One region of the Modicisalibacter sp. MOD 31.J genome, then DNA from elsewhere that is predicted to be linked to it. Evidence: predicted binding sites of a transcription regulator. Region 1 holds the regulator's gene; each other region holds the start of a gene.
What was found. Region 1 encodes sigma-54, which starts transcription at its own class of promoters, with help from an activator protein. Its sites were predicted from a motif close to TGGCACNNNNNTTGCTNT; they were not measured.

Region 1 (5,128 bases):
CTACTACCTCGAAGACGCCGAGCTGACGCGCTTCGACAGCCAGGGCCAGGCCTACCAGCGCCTCGCCACACCGCGTCTCGAGCACACCCCGGGTGACGACGTGACCCGCCTCGACACCCCGGATGGGCGGCTCGTCGACGCCAAGGGCCGGGTCTGGTTCGCCACCGCCGACAAGGGTAGGCTGGAAACCGGCGGCAACCCGCTGATCCTGACCGGCGACGCCCAGCTCCAGACGCCCGGTGAAGGGTGGCGGATCAACAGCCAGACCCTGATCTACGATGCCGACCAGCGCCACGCCTGGAGCGACACCGAGACGGTGCTTCACAAGCACCGCCAGCGGGTCCGCGGCGAGCGCTTCGACGCCTGGATCGACACCGGCCAACTGCGCCTGGCCGGCGACGTCCACGGTTTTCACCCGCCGATCAGTCAACAGTGAGGATACCCATGCGAGCCTACCTCGCCGGACTCGGCCTGACCGCGCTGACCCTGCTCGCGCCATCGGCCATGGCGCTGGAGAGCGATGCCAGCCAACCCATCAACGTCGCCGCCGATCGCCTCGAGCTCGACGACCGCGCCGGCACCGCCGTCTACACCGGCAACGTCGACATGCAGCAGGGCAGCATGGTGCTCAAGGCCCACCGGGTCGAGATCGAACGCAACGACCAGGGCGAAGTGACCCGGGTCACCGCCACCGGCCAGCAGCAGCGCGCCTACCTCGAGCAGCGCCCGGCCCCCGATGACGAACTGGTCAAGGGCTGGGGCGACACCGTCGTCTACCATGCCGGGGCGCGCCGCGTCGAACTGATCGGCCACGCCGAGCTGCATCAGGCCAAGGACACCTTCAACGGCGCCTATGTCGAATACTATCTCGACAGTCGCAAGGTCCAGGCCCGCTCCAACGCCCAGGGCAGCCAGGACCAGCGCGTGCGCATGACCCTCACCCCCAAGTCGTCGCAATGACGAGCGCCGACAACCGAGGAGAATCGTCCGCGATGAAGACGCTCACCGCCAGCCATCTGGCCAAGAGCTACAAGAATCGCCGGGTGGTCCAGGACATCAGCCTGACCATCGGTCAGGGCAGCATCGTCGGCCTGCTGGGCCCCAACGGCGCCGGCAAGACCACCTCGTTCTACATGATCGTGGGGCTGGTGCGCGCCGACGCCGGCGAAGTGGCGATCGACGACCAGGACCTCAGCCGGGCGCCCATGCATCACCGGGCTCGCGCGGGGATCGGCTACCTCCCTCAGGAGGCCTCGATCTTCCGCAAGCTCTCGGTGGCCGACAACATCATGGCGATCCTCGAGACCCGCCGGGATCTCGACAAGGCCGCCCGCCGGACGCAGCTCGAGCACCTGCTCGAGGAGTTCCACATCGACCACATTCGCGACAACATGGGCATGAGCCTGTCCGGCGGCGAACGCCGCCGCGTGGAGATCGCCCGCTCGCTGGCCACCGAACCGGCCTTCATCCTGCTCGACGAGCCGTTCGCCGGCGTCGATCCGATCTCGGTGGGCGAGATCAAGGGCATCATCCGCCAGCTTCGCGACCGGGGCATCGGCATCCTGATCACCGATCACAACGTCCGCGAGACACTGGATATCTGCGACAAGGCCTACATCGTCGGCGACGGCCAGATCATCGCCGAGGGCGGCGCCGAGGCGATCCTCGCCAGCAAGAAGGTCCGCGAGGTCTACCTGGGCAACGAATTCCGCCTGTAGTCGCGACCGGCGCCGTCCCGCCCCTCCTGCCTCGGCGCCGCGTCCTGCAAGGCATCGCCGCTAGCCGGCCGCCGGAATAGTGGCACGGTTATTGCTTTAAGGCTTGCAAGCCTTTCGGCGTCAGGATAACGTGTCGACAAATTCTCTCGATGACGCTTCTTCGCCATGGCTATGAAACCCACGTTGCAGCTTCGGGTCGGCACCCAGTTGACCATGACGCCACAGCTGCAGCAGGCCATCCAGTTGCTGCAGCTGTCGACGCTGGACCTGCGCCAGGAGATCCAGCAGGCGCTCGAGTCCAATCCCATGCTCGAGATGGAGGAAGAGTTCGGCGAGACCACGTCCAGCGAACCGGCCGAGGATGACTGGAGCCAGGACATCCCCGACGAACTGAGCGTCGACAGCGACTGGTCCGATACCTATCAGGACCTCGCGCCGGCCGGCAGTCGCAGCGAGGATGGCCCCGACTTCGACCGCAACGCCGCCGGCGAGAGCCTTCAGGACCACCTGCTCTGGCAGCTCGACATGGCCGATCTCGACACCCGCGAGCGGCTGATCGCCGAGACCCTGATCGACGCGATCACCGCCGACGGCTATCTCGACGGCGAGCTCGACACCCTCGCCGAAGGACTTCGCGCCCAGGGCCTCGCCGGACTCCGCGCCAGCGACGTCGAGCAGGTCCTCTACCGTCTGCAACAGTTCGACCCGACCGGGGTGTTCGCCCGCGACCTGCGCGAGTGCCTGCTGCTCCAGCTCGGTACCCTGCCCGACGACACGCCGCTGCTGCCCCAGGCCAAGCGCCTGGTTCGCCAGTTCCTCGAAGCGCTCGCCGGTGACGATCGCAAGCTGCTCAAGCGGCGCCTGCGCCTCGAGGACGACCAGCTGGATTCGGTGATCGCCCTGATCCGCGCGCTCGACCCGCGCCCGGGCCAGGCCTTCGACGACAGTGCCAGCGACTACGTGATCCCCGACCTGCTCGCCCGTCGCGTACGCGACGGCTGGCGCATCGAGCTCAATCCGGAGGCGCTGCCACGGCTGCGCATCCAGCCCGACTACGCCGCCCTGATCCGCCGCGCCGACAAGAGCGACGACAATACCTTCATGAAGCAGCACCTGCAGGAGGCCCGCTGGCTGATCAAGAGCCTGTCGAGCCGCAACGACACCCTGCTCAAGGTCGGCCGCGAGATCATGACGCGCCAGCTCGACTTCCTCGAGCGCGGCGAGGAAGCCATGAAGCCCCTGATCCTCGCCGACATCGCCCAGGCCGTGGAGATGCACGAATCGACCATCTCGCGGGTGACCACCCAGAAGTTCATCCATACCCCGCGCGGCGTCTTCGAACTCAAGTACTTCTTTTCGAGCCACGTCGGCGGCGAAGGCGACGCGCACTCCAGCACCGCCATCCGCGCCCGGCTCAAGAAACTGATCGGCGAGGAGCCGCCGCGCAAGCCGCTTTCCGACAGCAAGCTGGTCGACCTGCTCGCCGAGGACGGCATCCAGGTCGCGCGACGCACCGTGGCCAAGTATCGCGAGGCCATGGGCATCCCCTCCTCCAGCGAGCGCAAGCGCCTCGCCTGAACACCGCGTCCCGCCCGGCACAGGGAAGGTGCCGCTCCCCGTCACCCCGCCGACACGCCCGCCCGCGAACGACAAATTTCACGCCTGCCTCTCGGGTAATCCCGCGGGGGTTTGCTAAGCTGCAAAAAGGGTTACAATCGAGCCACCACCCGCGGTAACAGGAGCGTGCCCATGCAAGCCAACATCACCGGCCATCACGTCGAACTGACGGATGCTCTGCGTGACTACGTCAACGAGAAACTCATGCGGCTGGAACGCCATTACGACAACATCACCACGGCCCAGGTGACGCTGTCGATCGAGAAGGAGCGTCAACAGGCCGCCTGTACCCTGCACGCCGCCGGTGCCGATCTGCACGCCGAAGCCGAGAATGCGGACATGTACGCCGCCATCGACGCGCTGGCCGACAAGCTCGACCGCCAGCTCGTCAAGCACAAGGAGAAGGCCCAGGCCCGCGCGCAAGGCGCCGGCGCCCGCTGACCCCTCCATCATGACACTGGAAGCCATCCTTCCCCCCGAGCGCACCCTGTTCGCGGTGCCCGGGGGGAGCAAGAAACGCGTACTGGAGTTCTTCAGTACCTTCATCGCGCAGAACACGCCCAGCCTCGACAGCCAGGAAGTCTTCAGCCGGCTGATCGGACGGGAACGCCTGGGCAGTACCGGCATCGGCAACGGTGTCGCCATTCCGCATGCGCGCAATCCGCACTGCAAGGCCCCGATCGCCGGCTTTCTGAAGCTCCAGGAGCCCATCGACTTCGATGCGGTCGACGGCGAGCCGGTCGATCTGATCTTCGTCCTGCTGGTTCCCGAGGAAGCGGATGACACGCACCTGGCGCTGCTCGGCCAGGTCGCCGGCATCATGAACGATGCCGACACGCGCAGTCGTCTGCGCCACAGCGAGAGCCAGCGCGACCTCTACGACATCCTGCTCGACGCGATCCGCCACCAGGGCGACCCGTCGGCCAGTGCGCGACAGGCTCCCTGACGGCCGGACACCGCTTCGCGCCACGCGCGAAACGTGTCAACATTCCCCGGGGCGCCGCGTCGCCCCGCCTTACTCATCGCCACCAGGGAGAGCCGCTCGATGCAGCTCGTGATCATCAGCGGTCGTTCCGGGTCGGGCAAGTCGATCGCCCTGCAGGCCCTGGAAGACCTCGGCTTCTACGCCATCGACAACCTGCCGGCCATGCTCCTCGACGCCCTGATCGACGAGCTCCAGCAGGACGACACCGACCGCTCGAGCATCGCCGTGAGCATCGACGCCCGCAATCTGCCCGTCGCCCTCGCGCGTTTTCCCGACCAGCTCGACACGGTACGCAGCCGCGGTATCGACTGTCAGGTGGTCTACCTCACCGCCGAGGACAAGATCCTCCTCGAGCGCTATTCGGCGACTCGCCGCCGCCACCCGCTGACCCGCGACAGCGAGATGACGCTCGCCGAGGCGATCGAATCCGAGGAGGACGCCCTGTCGCGGATTCGCGATCTCGCCGATCTGGTGATCGACACCTCGCAACTCTCGGTTCACGAACTGCGCGGGCGTATCGCCGAACAGGTGGCCCATCACCGCAGCGACCGGCTCACCCTGACCTTCGAATCCTTCGGCTTCAAGCGTGGCGTGCCCCTCGACGCCGACACGGTGTTCGACGCACGCTGCCTGCCCAACCCCTTCTGGGACCCGCGCCTGAGGCCGTTCAGCGGCCGCGACCGCGAGGTCGTCGAATTCCTCGAGAGCTACCCCGATGTCACCGCCATGGTCGACGACATCCGCGGCTGGCTGGAACGCTGGCTGCCCGCCTACCGCGCCAGCAACCGCAGTTACCTGACGGTGGCCA
Region 2 (5,128 bases), 370 kb from region 1:
TGATGACGCCGGTCAGGCCGTCGCGGAAGGCCAGTTCGCTGAGCTGGCGGTTCTGGGCGAGCAAGGCGGGAACGGCGAAGCCGAAATAGCCGCTGGCGGCGATCACGCAGATGGCGAACTGATAGGTCAGCGACTGTTCGATCAGCCCCAGCGCCGCGACCCACAGGGCCGTCAGGGTACTGAACAGCGCAATGCTCGTCGCGCCGCGAAGCGGCGTTTCCGTGTAGACGATCCACATCTGCGGGATGATCAGGAAGAACACCCCGAAGGCGATCTCGGGCGAGCGAAAGTGCGCGTCGAGCAGCATGACCAGGCTGAGTAGGGTCAGGCTGACCAGCAGCTTCCCCAGGAACCCGCGCCGGCTCGTCGTCGCGGTGGCGAACGTCAGTCCACCGAACCACGTTTCGACGCCGGGATAGCGCCAGCTCAACAAGGCCAGGAACAGGGGCGTCAGGACCAGCACGCCGGCCATGTCGCCGACCCACCAGGGCAGCCACAGTTCCTGGAGGACGACGCCCTCCAGCAGGCCGGCCGTGCGCAGCGCGGCCACGCCGAGCAGCGTCGCGCACAGCGCCGACAGGCAGCCGACGATCAGGAACAGCGGCACCACCACCGGTACCGAGACCGTCTCGCGGGTACGGATCAGGCTCTTGAGCAGCCAGGCACCGAGGCCGTAGCTGGCGCAGTGCGCCAGCCCGAACAGCACGCCGGCGTACAGCAGTTCCTGCCAGGGCAGGTGCGCGGCGTAGAGGCGATCGACCCAGAAGGTGGCGACGATCGCGCAGACCATCAGGGCGGGAACGGCGCGCCGGCCCAGCATCAGCAAGGCGGCGAAGCTCAGCCCGGCCGGGGGGAACCACAGGCTGGCGTGGGGGGCGAATTCCATCAGCGTGGAGAGCCGCCAGACCAGCAGCCAGACCAGAATCAGGCAGAGCTGGCGCAGACGGCGCGCGGCCGCGAGGTCGGCCTGGCGCCAGCGACATGCTTGCCAGGAGGCCCATGGTGACATGAGTGACGGTCCTCGGAGGGTGTTTACAAAATGCCTGCGCTCGACAATACGGCGTTAAAATCGGCCTCAAAATGCTCATTTACCCCGTGTAAACTCCGCTTTTTCGGTCGATTTTGCCTTGTCTTGCCTTCGCTCGCCTAATTTGTAAACACCCTCTCGGTGTGACGATATGGCCGGCAGCGCCAGGGTGGCGGATTGAGGGCACTTTACCGGCAAGCCGGTGGCTCTGGCGACCCGAGAGCGCCAATCTTTCGTGAACGTTACCGTGGTCGGGACGCTGGCACCGGGCGGGCGTGCTCCCGAGCCGGCAAGACCCCGCTTGCGGCATCGACCGGGGGACGTGATGAATGGGGGCGTGTCCCCGCCGTCGGGAACGAGTTCCTTCCCACGGGCTATCCCGTGCCCGGGCTCCAGGCGGGCGCTCGAGGTCGGGGCGGGTGGGGGCGAATTGATTCGTGACGGCTGTGAACGGGGCTCATGTCGGGGTCTGCACCAGCCACAGGCTGCGGTAGGGACGCAGGATGTCGCGCTCCTCGGGCCGCGGCCGGTACGGTGCGCCGTTCTTCAGCACGTCGCGCCATTCGCCGTCGGCGAGTTCCGGCAGGCTCAGCGGCTGACGCTTGTCGCTGATGTTGTAGATCGCCAGCAGCCGGCGGCCGTCGGGCAGTGGCCCGCGTTCGACGGCGAACAGCCCGTCGGGAGTGTCGAGCACGCGCTGCGGCGCCTCGGGGTGAAAACAGGGCTCGCCGGCGCGCAGCTTGAGGCGGCGCTTGAGCGAGAAGAAGGCCTCGCGGGTCGGGGTGCTGCGGCTGTCGATCAGTTCGTCGAGTTCCTCGCGAACCCAGTGCCGCCGGTTGATGGCGCGCAGGTGGCCGCTGCGCTCGACGCCTTCGTGGTCGTTGAGGGTGGCGGTCAGCGAGTGGAAGTAGATGCCCGGGATGCCCTGCAGGGCGAGCAGCAGGTTCTGGCTGCACAGGAAACGTTCCACCTGCCAGGCGTCGGCGCCGCGCCGGGTGCCCTTGAGGGCGTCGAAGTAGGTGATGTTGATCTCGTAGGGCGAGTCCTTGCCGTCGGGATTGGCCTTCATGCTCACGTAGCCGCCGAAACGGTGCATCAGCTCGAGCAGGACATCGACCTCGTGCTGCGGCAGCAGCCCTTCGAGGGCGCGCACGCCGATGCCGTCGTGGCTGGCCGTGAAGTTGAAGTAACTGCAGCCGGCGGGCAGCGTCGGCAGGCCGCTGGCCCAGGTCTTCAGGGCGGTGGCGTCGCCGCTGGTCAGGGTGTGCACCAGTAGCGGCGGCAGCGTGAACTGGTAGATCAGGTGCGCCTCGTCGGGCGTGTCGTCCGGGCCGAGCCGCTCGAGGCCGAAGTAGCTCATGTTCTCGCGGTGCGGCACGTTGGTCTCGGTGATCAGCAGCGTCCCCGGTGCGACGTGATCGAGGATCGCCCGCAGCAGGCGCACGATGGCGTGGGTCTGCGGCAGGTGGATGCAGGAGGTACCGATCTCCTTCCACAGGTAGGCGATGGCGTCGAGGCGGATCATCCGCGCGCCCTGCTCGACGTAGTAGAGCATGATGCCGACGAACTCGAGCAGCACGTCCGGGTTGGCGAAGTTGAGATCGATCTGGTCCTCGGAGAAGGTCGCCCAGACATGACGGGTGCCGCGACGGGTCGACACCGGCACCAGCAGCGGCGAATTGCGCGGCCGGGTGACCTGGGAGACGTCGGTGGTGGGATCCATCTCGATGAAGTAGTCGCGCCCCGGCTGAGTGCCGGCCAGGTAGTCGACGAACCACAGCGACTCGCGGGAGACATGGTTGATCACCAGGTCGACCATCAGGTCCCGCTTGTCGGCCAGGCGGCGAATGTCCTGCCAGTCGCCGAGGCTCGGGTTGACCTCGCGATAGTGGACCACGGCGAAGCCGTCGTCGCTGCTCCAGGGGAAGAAGGGCAGCACGTGCACGCCGCTGAAGGTGTTCGACAGGCGTTCGTCGAGGAAGTCGTCGAGCACTTCGAGCGGGGGGCGCTCGCCGTCGAGCAGGGTGTCGCCGTAGGTGATCAGCCACTGGTCGCGTTCGCTCCACAACGGGCGCGGGGCGGCATGGGCGGCACCGTGGTGGTGCGACAGCAGGGTCAGCAGGCGGCGCAGCACCTCTTCGGTGCGCTCGCCGTAGACCTCGCCGAGGCGCGCCCGCGCCCGTTCGACGAAGGCGGCCTCGTCCAGCGCGCCGGCGGGAGTGGGAGGTAGCGCCCTGGGCGCCGGATCGTCGTTGGCCATCGGCTGTTTCTCCTGTGTTGTGCCCTCCGCGCCGCATCGTCGGGGGCTCGTGTCAGGCTCGCGGGATCGGGGCCATTTGGCAAGCGCGCCCGATGGGCGGGGCGTGTTCGGTCGTCGCCATTGCACTAGCCATTGCAGAAGCCGTGCCAGATCCCGGGGCCCTTCGGCAATCGGCGTCGCAACGGCGTTCAGGAGGGCGGATCCCGTCACGCTCCGTGCTGTCGTCTGGTGTGGGTGAGTCGTCGCCAGGGGTCAAGTCGCTTCCGTCGCGTGGCGCCACACTGGGGGCGTTTTCTACAGCCAGGAGCGAGCGCCATGCAATCCAGGGTCATTCTCACCTGTGCGGTCACCGGGGCCGGTGACACCACCGCCAAGAACCCCCACGTGCCGATCACCCCCCGGCAGATCGCCGACGACTGCATCGCCGCCGCCAAGGCCGGCGCCAGTGTCGCCCACATCCACGTGCGCGATCCCGAGACCGGCGGCATCAGCCATTCCCGGGAGCACTTCCGTGAAGTCATGGAGCGGGTCCGCGAGGCGGATACCGACATCGTCATGAACATCACCGCCGGCGGCGGCGGCGACTGGGTGCCGGATGCCGAGGACCCCTACCGGGGCGGGCCGGGCAGCGACATCCAGACGCCCGCCGAGCGCCACGCGCCGGTCGGCGAGTTGCTGCCGGAGCTGTGCACGCTGGACTGCGGCAGCCTCAACTTCGGGGACAGCGTCTACATCAATACCGCCGACTGGCTGCGCGAGCATGCGCGGCTGGTGCAGGCGGCCGGCGTCAAGCCGGAGCTGGAATGCTTCGATCTGGGCCACGTCTGGTTCGCCCGTCAGCTCCAGGCCGAGGGCCTGATCGACGGCGATCCGCTCTATCAGTTGTGCTTGGGCATCCCCTGGGGCGCCGAGGCCGATACCGAGACCATGCTGACCATGCGCAACAAGCTGCCGTCGAACGCCCAGTGGGCCGCCTTCGGCATCGGGCGCGCGCAGATGCCGATGGTCGCCCAGGCGGTGCTGCTCGGCGGTCATGCGCGGGTCGGCCTGGAGGACAACCTGTATCTGCGCAAGGGCGTGCTGGCGCGCAACGCCGATCTGGTCGAAAAGGCCGCCGATATCATCGAAAACCTCGGCTCGCGGGTCATGACCCCGGCCGAGACGCGCGCGCATCTCGCGCTGCGCGACCCGGTCACCGGCAAGCAGGCAGGAGGTGAGGCATGACGTGTCTGGCCGTCATCGGAACCGGGGTGATCGGCAATGGCTGGATCGCGCGAGCCCTGGCACAGGGCTGGGACGTGGTCGCCTTCGACCCGGCCGCGGGCGCCGAGGGGCGCACCCGCGACGCCGTGGCCCGGGCCTGGCCGTCGCTGACCCGCCTGGGGCTCGCCGAGGGCGCGGACCCGGGTAGGCTCGCCTTCGTCGACAACCTGGAAGCGGCGGTGGCGAACGCCGACCTGATCCAGGAGAACGTCCCCGAACGGCTCGAACTCAAGCGCGAGATCCTCGCCGCGCTGGACGCCGCGGCGCCGGCGGGAGTGCCGATCGGCTCGTCGACCTCCGGCTTCAAGCCCAGCGATCTGCAACAGGATTGCGCGAATGCGCCCGGCCGGGTGATCGTCGCCCACCCCTTCAACCCGGTCTATCTGCTGCCGCTGGTGGAGCTGGTCGGAGGCGAGGCGACAGGCGCGGATCATCTGGCCCAGGCCGAGGCGCGCTACCGCGAGCTGGCGATGCGCCCGCTGGTGGTGCGCCGCGAGATCGAGGGCCATATCGCCGACCGGCTGATGGAGGCGCTGTGGCGCGAGGCGCTGCACCTGGTCAACGACGGCGTGGCGACC
Region 3 (5,128 bases), on a different contig from region 1:
GATGGCGGCATCGATCTGCGCGGCATCGCCCGACTGCAATCGGTAGAGGGCCAGCGCCTGGGCCAGCTTGGCGCGCACGTCGCCGTCGCTCTCGGCGTCGAGGCGTGCTGCCAGGGGCTCGGCCAGGTCGGCGTCGACCTCGCCGATCAGACGATCGGCACTGGCCAGGCGTTCGGCCGGATCATCGGCATCGAGATCGAGAATCGCCATCGCGCTGCGCAGTTGATTGCGCAGGGCGTTGTTGATGGTGATGCGGTCGATGTGGCGCCGCGAGACCTCGCCCAGCGGGGCGTCGTCGACGGCATCGATTACCGTCCAGTCACGGCCTCGGTTGTCGGTGACGATCACGAAGCGACCGTCCTCCTCCAGCCGCTGCAGCTTGCCGTCGAGCAGTGCCTGGAGCCAGACGCGGGTACGCGGCGCCTGACTGGCGACGAGATCCTTGATGGCCCGGGCCTTGGCGGCGTAGGAATCGGCGGCCAGGGCGCGCAATTCGTCCGGCGCCTGCTGGGGCGAGGCGGCGTCCCGAGCCAGGGCGTTGCCCGTGCCCAGGGCGATGAGACAACCCAGCATCAGGGTCGCGGTAATGGTCCGCAAGAGCGTCATGCGGGAATCCTTCGAGTGGCGTGTCGCGGAATTGGCACCGAGGGCACGCTGCCGATTCCGACGGTTGTCGGGACCGGCCGTGACGGGCACGGCCGGGGGATCGCGCCCGTCTTACTGACTGGCGGTTTCCTCGGCGCTGCCGCCGCAGGTCTTTTCGACCACGTTGTAGTTGCCGCACTCGAGCGGCTTGCGCCAGTCGCTGATCAGATCCCGCGAGCCCGGCAGGTAGTCGGACCAGGCATCGCCGGCCACGGTGGACGGCGTCTGCCAGACCACCGAGAACTGCCCGTTGTCCTGGATCTCGCCGATCATCACCGGCTTGGTGATGTGGTGGTTGGGCATCATCGTCGCGTAGCCACCCGACAGGTTGGGCACGGTGACCCCGATGATCGCGTCCTTGACCGCATCGACGTCGGTGGTTCCGGCCTTCTTGACCGCCTGCAGCCACATGTTGAAGCCGATGTAATGGGCTTCCATCGGATCGTTGGTGACCACGGTGTCGTCGCCGTCGTTGTAGGCGATCCAGTCGTCGATGAAGTCGTAGTTGGCGTCGGTATCGACGCTCATGAAGTAGTTCCAGGCCGCCAGTTGACCGACCAAGGGCGCGGTATCGATACCCGACAACTCCTGTTCGCCCACCGAGAAGGCCATGACCGGGATGTCGGCGGCGTCGATGCCCTGGTTGGCCAGCTCACGATAGAACGGCACGTTGGCGTCGCCGTTGATCGTCGAGACCACGGCGGTCTTCTTGCCCTGGCTGCCGAACTGCTTGATGTTGGAGACGATGTTCTGCCAGTTCGAATAACCGAACGGGGTGTAGTCGATCATGATGTCGTCGTCGGCGACCCCGTGCTCCTTGAGATAGGTCTCGAGGATCTTGTTGGTGGTGCGCGGGTAGACGTAATCGGTGCCCTCGAGCACCCAGCGCTGCACGCCGACATTGTTCATCAGGTAGTCGACGGCCGGAATCGCCTGCTGGTTGGGCGCCGCGCCGGTGTAGAAGATGTTCTCGGAAGACTCCTCGCCCTCGTACTGCACCGGGTAGAACAGCAGACCGTCGAGTTCCTCGACCACCGGCAGGACCGCCTTGCGCGAGGCCGAGGTCCAGTTGCCGAAGATCACGTCGACCTTGTCCTTGGCCAGCAGCTGACGGGCCTTCTCGGCGAACAGCGGCCAGTCCGAGGCCGGGTCCACCACCACCGGCTCCAGCTGCTTGCCGAGCAGGCCGCCCTGGTCGTTCTGCTGCTGGATCAGCATCAGCATTTCGTCCTTGAGCGTCGACTCGCTGATCGCCATGGTGCCCGACAGCGAGTGGAGAATGCCGACCTTGATGGTGTCCTCCTGGGCCAGGGCGGGAACCGAGATACCCAGGCCGAGCAGGCCGGCGGCGATCCAGCGATGGGACTTGGATGCGTTCACTTGAGTCTCCTTGCGTTTATGGTTGTTCATCGTGTCCAGCGACGAGCGCCCCCATTCACGGAGCCATCACCTCACAAAGCGCAAGGGGCATGCCAACCTCCTGGAATCCTCCATTAACTCTTTGAATTTAGAGACTTACAGAATCATGACAGTCACACTGCGGCCCCTCGACGCCCCATGATGGTGCATGGTGTGTGCCTCGGGTTCGGAAAGCGCCCGAAATCGGGCAGCGCGTCGCGCCATGGTGGTGCAGCGACGGCCGGGCGTCCTGGAAAGACGCACCCGCCCCGGTAACGCGGGGGATTCGGGCGCGTCCACGGCAAGGGCTGGAAAGGAGCAGGAGGGCTTGGAATGCATCTCCAAACCCTCTGATGATGGGCACCGGTGGCGGGGCAAAGCGAGGGTCCTTTGCCATGGATGGCAAAGGTAGCGCCCAGGGAGGGGTTCACAGCGCCCTCGCGACGTCCTGCCGCCGGAGAAGCTCACTTCGTCTATCGGTTGTGAGAGGCGTTCTTAGAGGGTGTTTACAAAATGCCTGCGCTCGACAATACGGCGTTAAAATCGGCCTCAAAATGCTCATTTACCCCGTGTAAACTCCGCTTTTTCGGCCGATTTTGCCTTGTCTTGCCTTCGCTCGCCTAATTTGTAAGCACCCTCTTATCCGGGCAGGCACTCGTTATCCAGCGAGTCATCCATCGAGAAACGCTGTCGGCCCGCCGACTTGGCGGCATACAGGGAGCGATCGGCCCGCTCGAACCAGCGGCTGACCGGCCCGTCCGTTTCCAGCAGGGCGCCACCCCCGCTGAACCGGATATCGCCGTGGGCGAGCGGCCGCGCCCGACACGTCTCACGCAATCGGGTATCGAAGGCCAGCATCTCCGCCGGTGTCGCCGGCGCGATCAGGACCGAGAACTCCTCGCCGCCGCAACGCCCCACCACGGCACCGAAATCGCGCGCGACGTCGTTCAGACAGTCGGCGAAGCGGACGATGACCGTGTCGCCATAGGGGTGGCCATGGGTATCGTTGAGCCATTTGAAATGATCGAGATCGTAGGTCAGCAGCGCCGCCGAGGTGCCCTCGTGTCGACACTCGCCCTGCCGGATGGCGACCCGTTCGTGGAAGGCCGCATGATTGAGAAGCCCCGTCAGGCTGTCGCGTCGTGCCAGTTCCCGCAGCCGCTCGGCGTAACGGCGACTCACTCGCTGCTCGCGACGGACCCGCTTCAGATGACCGCTGACCAGGATCAGCAGAATGGCCACGTTCATCAGATAGCTCACCCCCAGGTCCAGTGCCCGGGAAAACCGGTCGGGATAATCCGTCACCCAACCCGGGTGGTGATACTCGAGCAGAATCATCAGCGGCGGCATGCCCACGATTCCCGCCAGCACGACCCAGCGCCGGAAGCCGCAGGACGGGATCACACCCAGCGCGTAGGCCGCGCCCATCAGGAAGAACATCGAGGTGGGGCCGCTCATGCCCTGGTTGAACAACCAGTTCAGCGGCATGATGCCGAAGATCGCCAGCAGGCAGAACCACCAGGCCATGCGCACCACGTCGCCATGCCAGCGCGAGCGATACCACATCCACAGCACGGCCAGGGCGATGCCCTCGAGCACCAGGGCATAGGTCGGCGAACTCAGCCCGACGATGACGTTGAAGACCCCGGAGATGGCGGCGGTCAAGGCGGCGACGAACAGGAAAGCCAGGTGCATGCGTTGCAACGGCGACAAGGCCTCGCCCGCCACGAGCCGCCAGCACGCCGCCTGGATTCGCCGCCACGTTGTCACCATGTCCCGCCGCCCCATCGCTCAGATCACCGTCGGCCCGCCCTGCCTGCCGTCTCGAGTCCGACGTCGTTATAACACGCCCCGCTAATGGAGTCTCGGGCGCGGGATCATGGCGTCTCAGCCCTGCGGATGGAAGGCCTCCTCGGGCAGGGCCATCAGCGGCTCGGCGCCCGCCTCGATCTGACGCTCGAGGGCTTCGATACGCGGCAGCATGCGGGTCAGATAGTGACGCCCCACCGCCAGCTTGGCCCGGTAGAAGGCCTCGCCGGAGGGCCCCTGAGTCTCCAGACCGTGCTGGGCCGCGCGCATCATGCGCCACCACATCCAGGCATAGGCGACATGGCCGAACAGCGAGAGATAGTCGGCGGCCGCGGCGCCCAGTTCCTCGGGACGATTCTTGGCGCGTTGCAGCAGATCGACGGTGACGTTCTCGAGCAGTACCAGCGCCAGCGTCGCGCGGGTGTGGGCATCGGCCAGCGCGGGGTCGGGGCGCTCGCCCAGATCGGCCTGCATGAGACTCGCGAAGCGCTTGACGTAACGCCCCTGATTGCGGAACAGCTTGCGCCCCACCAGGTCCATGGCCTGGATGCCGTTGGTGCCTTCGTAGATCATCGCGATTCGCGCATCGCGCACGTACTGCTCGGCGCCCCACTCCACGCAGTAGCCGCTGCCGCCGTAGAGTTGCTGGGACTCCACCGTGGTGTCGAAGCCGCGATCGGTGAGAAACGCCTTGGCCACCGGCGTGAGCAACGCCACCAGCGCCTCGGCCTCGTCGCGCACCTCGGTGTCGGCATGAAACTTGGCGCGGTCGAGCTGGCTGGCGACGAAGGCGGCGAAGGCGCGGCCGCCCTCGTTCCAGGCCCGCGCATTGAGCGCCATGCGACGCACGTCGGGATGCACCAGAATGGGGTCGGCATCGGCATCGGGTGCCTTCGCGCCGCCCGGCGCCCGGCTCTGGCGCCGCTCGCGGGCGAAATCCATGGCGCTCTGATGGGCCACCTCGCCGAGCCCCAGCCCCTGGAGACCGATCGACAGACGTTCATAGTTCATCATCGTGAACATTGCCGCCAGCCCCTGGTGCGGCTCGCCGATCAGGACCCCTTCGGCGCCCTCGAAATGCATCACGCAGGTGGCGCTGCCCTGGATGCCCATCTTGTGTTCCAGCCCCCCGCAACTCACCCCGTTGGGGGCATCCGGCTCGCCATCGGCGTTCACCCGGTACTTGGGAACCAGGAACAACGAGATGCCCTTGGTCCCGGGCGGCGCATTGGGCAGCTTGGCCAGCACCAGATGCACGATGTTGTCGACCATGTCG

Region 2: a site for sigma-54 is predicted at 3,419-3,436, ahead of KGR00_RS03520 (sugar phosphorylase). Genes of this name have one in related genera too.
Region 3: a site for sigma-54 is predicted at 2,103-2,120, ahead of urtA (urea ABC transporter substrate-binding protein). Genes of this name have one in related genera too.

The regions. Positions count from the first base shown of each region.
Region 1 covers NZ_JAGXFF010000001.1:1,163,706-1,168,833, reverse strand. Annotated here, with positions in the region: gene lptC (LPS export ABC transporter periplasmic protein LptC) at 1-436, shown strand, start outside; gene lptA (lipopolysaccharide transport periplasmic protein LptA) at 445-960, shown strand; gene lptB (LPS export ABC transporter ATP-binding protein) at 993-1,718, shown strand; gene KGR00_RS05175 (RNA polymerase factor sigma-54) at 1,884-3,296, shown strand; gene raiA (ribosome-associated translation inhibitor RaiA) at 3,468-3,776, shown strand; gene ptsN (PTS IIA-like nitrogen regulatory protein PtsN) at 3,787-4,281, shown strand; gene rapZ (RNase adapter RapZ) at 4,381-5,128, shown strand, end outside.
Region 2 covers NZ_JAGXFF010000001.1:794,284-799,411, forward strand. Annotated here, with positions in the region: gene KGR00_RS03515 (diguanylate cyclase) at 1-1,009, opposite strand, end outside; gene KGR00_RS03520 (sugar phosphorylase) at 1,485-3,287, opposite strand; gene KGR00_RS03525 (3-keto-5-aminohexanoate cleavage protein) at 3,603-4,511, shown strand; gene KGR00_RS03530 (L-carnitine dehydrogenase) at 4,508-5,128, shown strand, end outside.
Region 3 covers NZ_JAGXFF010000002.1:12,911-18,038, reverse strand. Annotated here, with positions in the region: gene urtB (urea ABC transporter permease subunit UrtB) at 1-606, opposite strand, end outside; gene urtA (urea ABC transporter substrate-binding protein) at 718-2,025, opposite strand; gene KGR00_RS05490 (GGDEF domain-containing protein) at 2,683-3,816, opposite strand; gene KGR00_RS05485 (acyl-CoA dehydrogenase C-terminal domain-containing protein) at 3,931-5,128, opposite strand, start outside.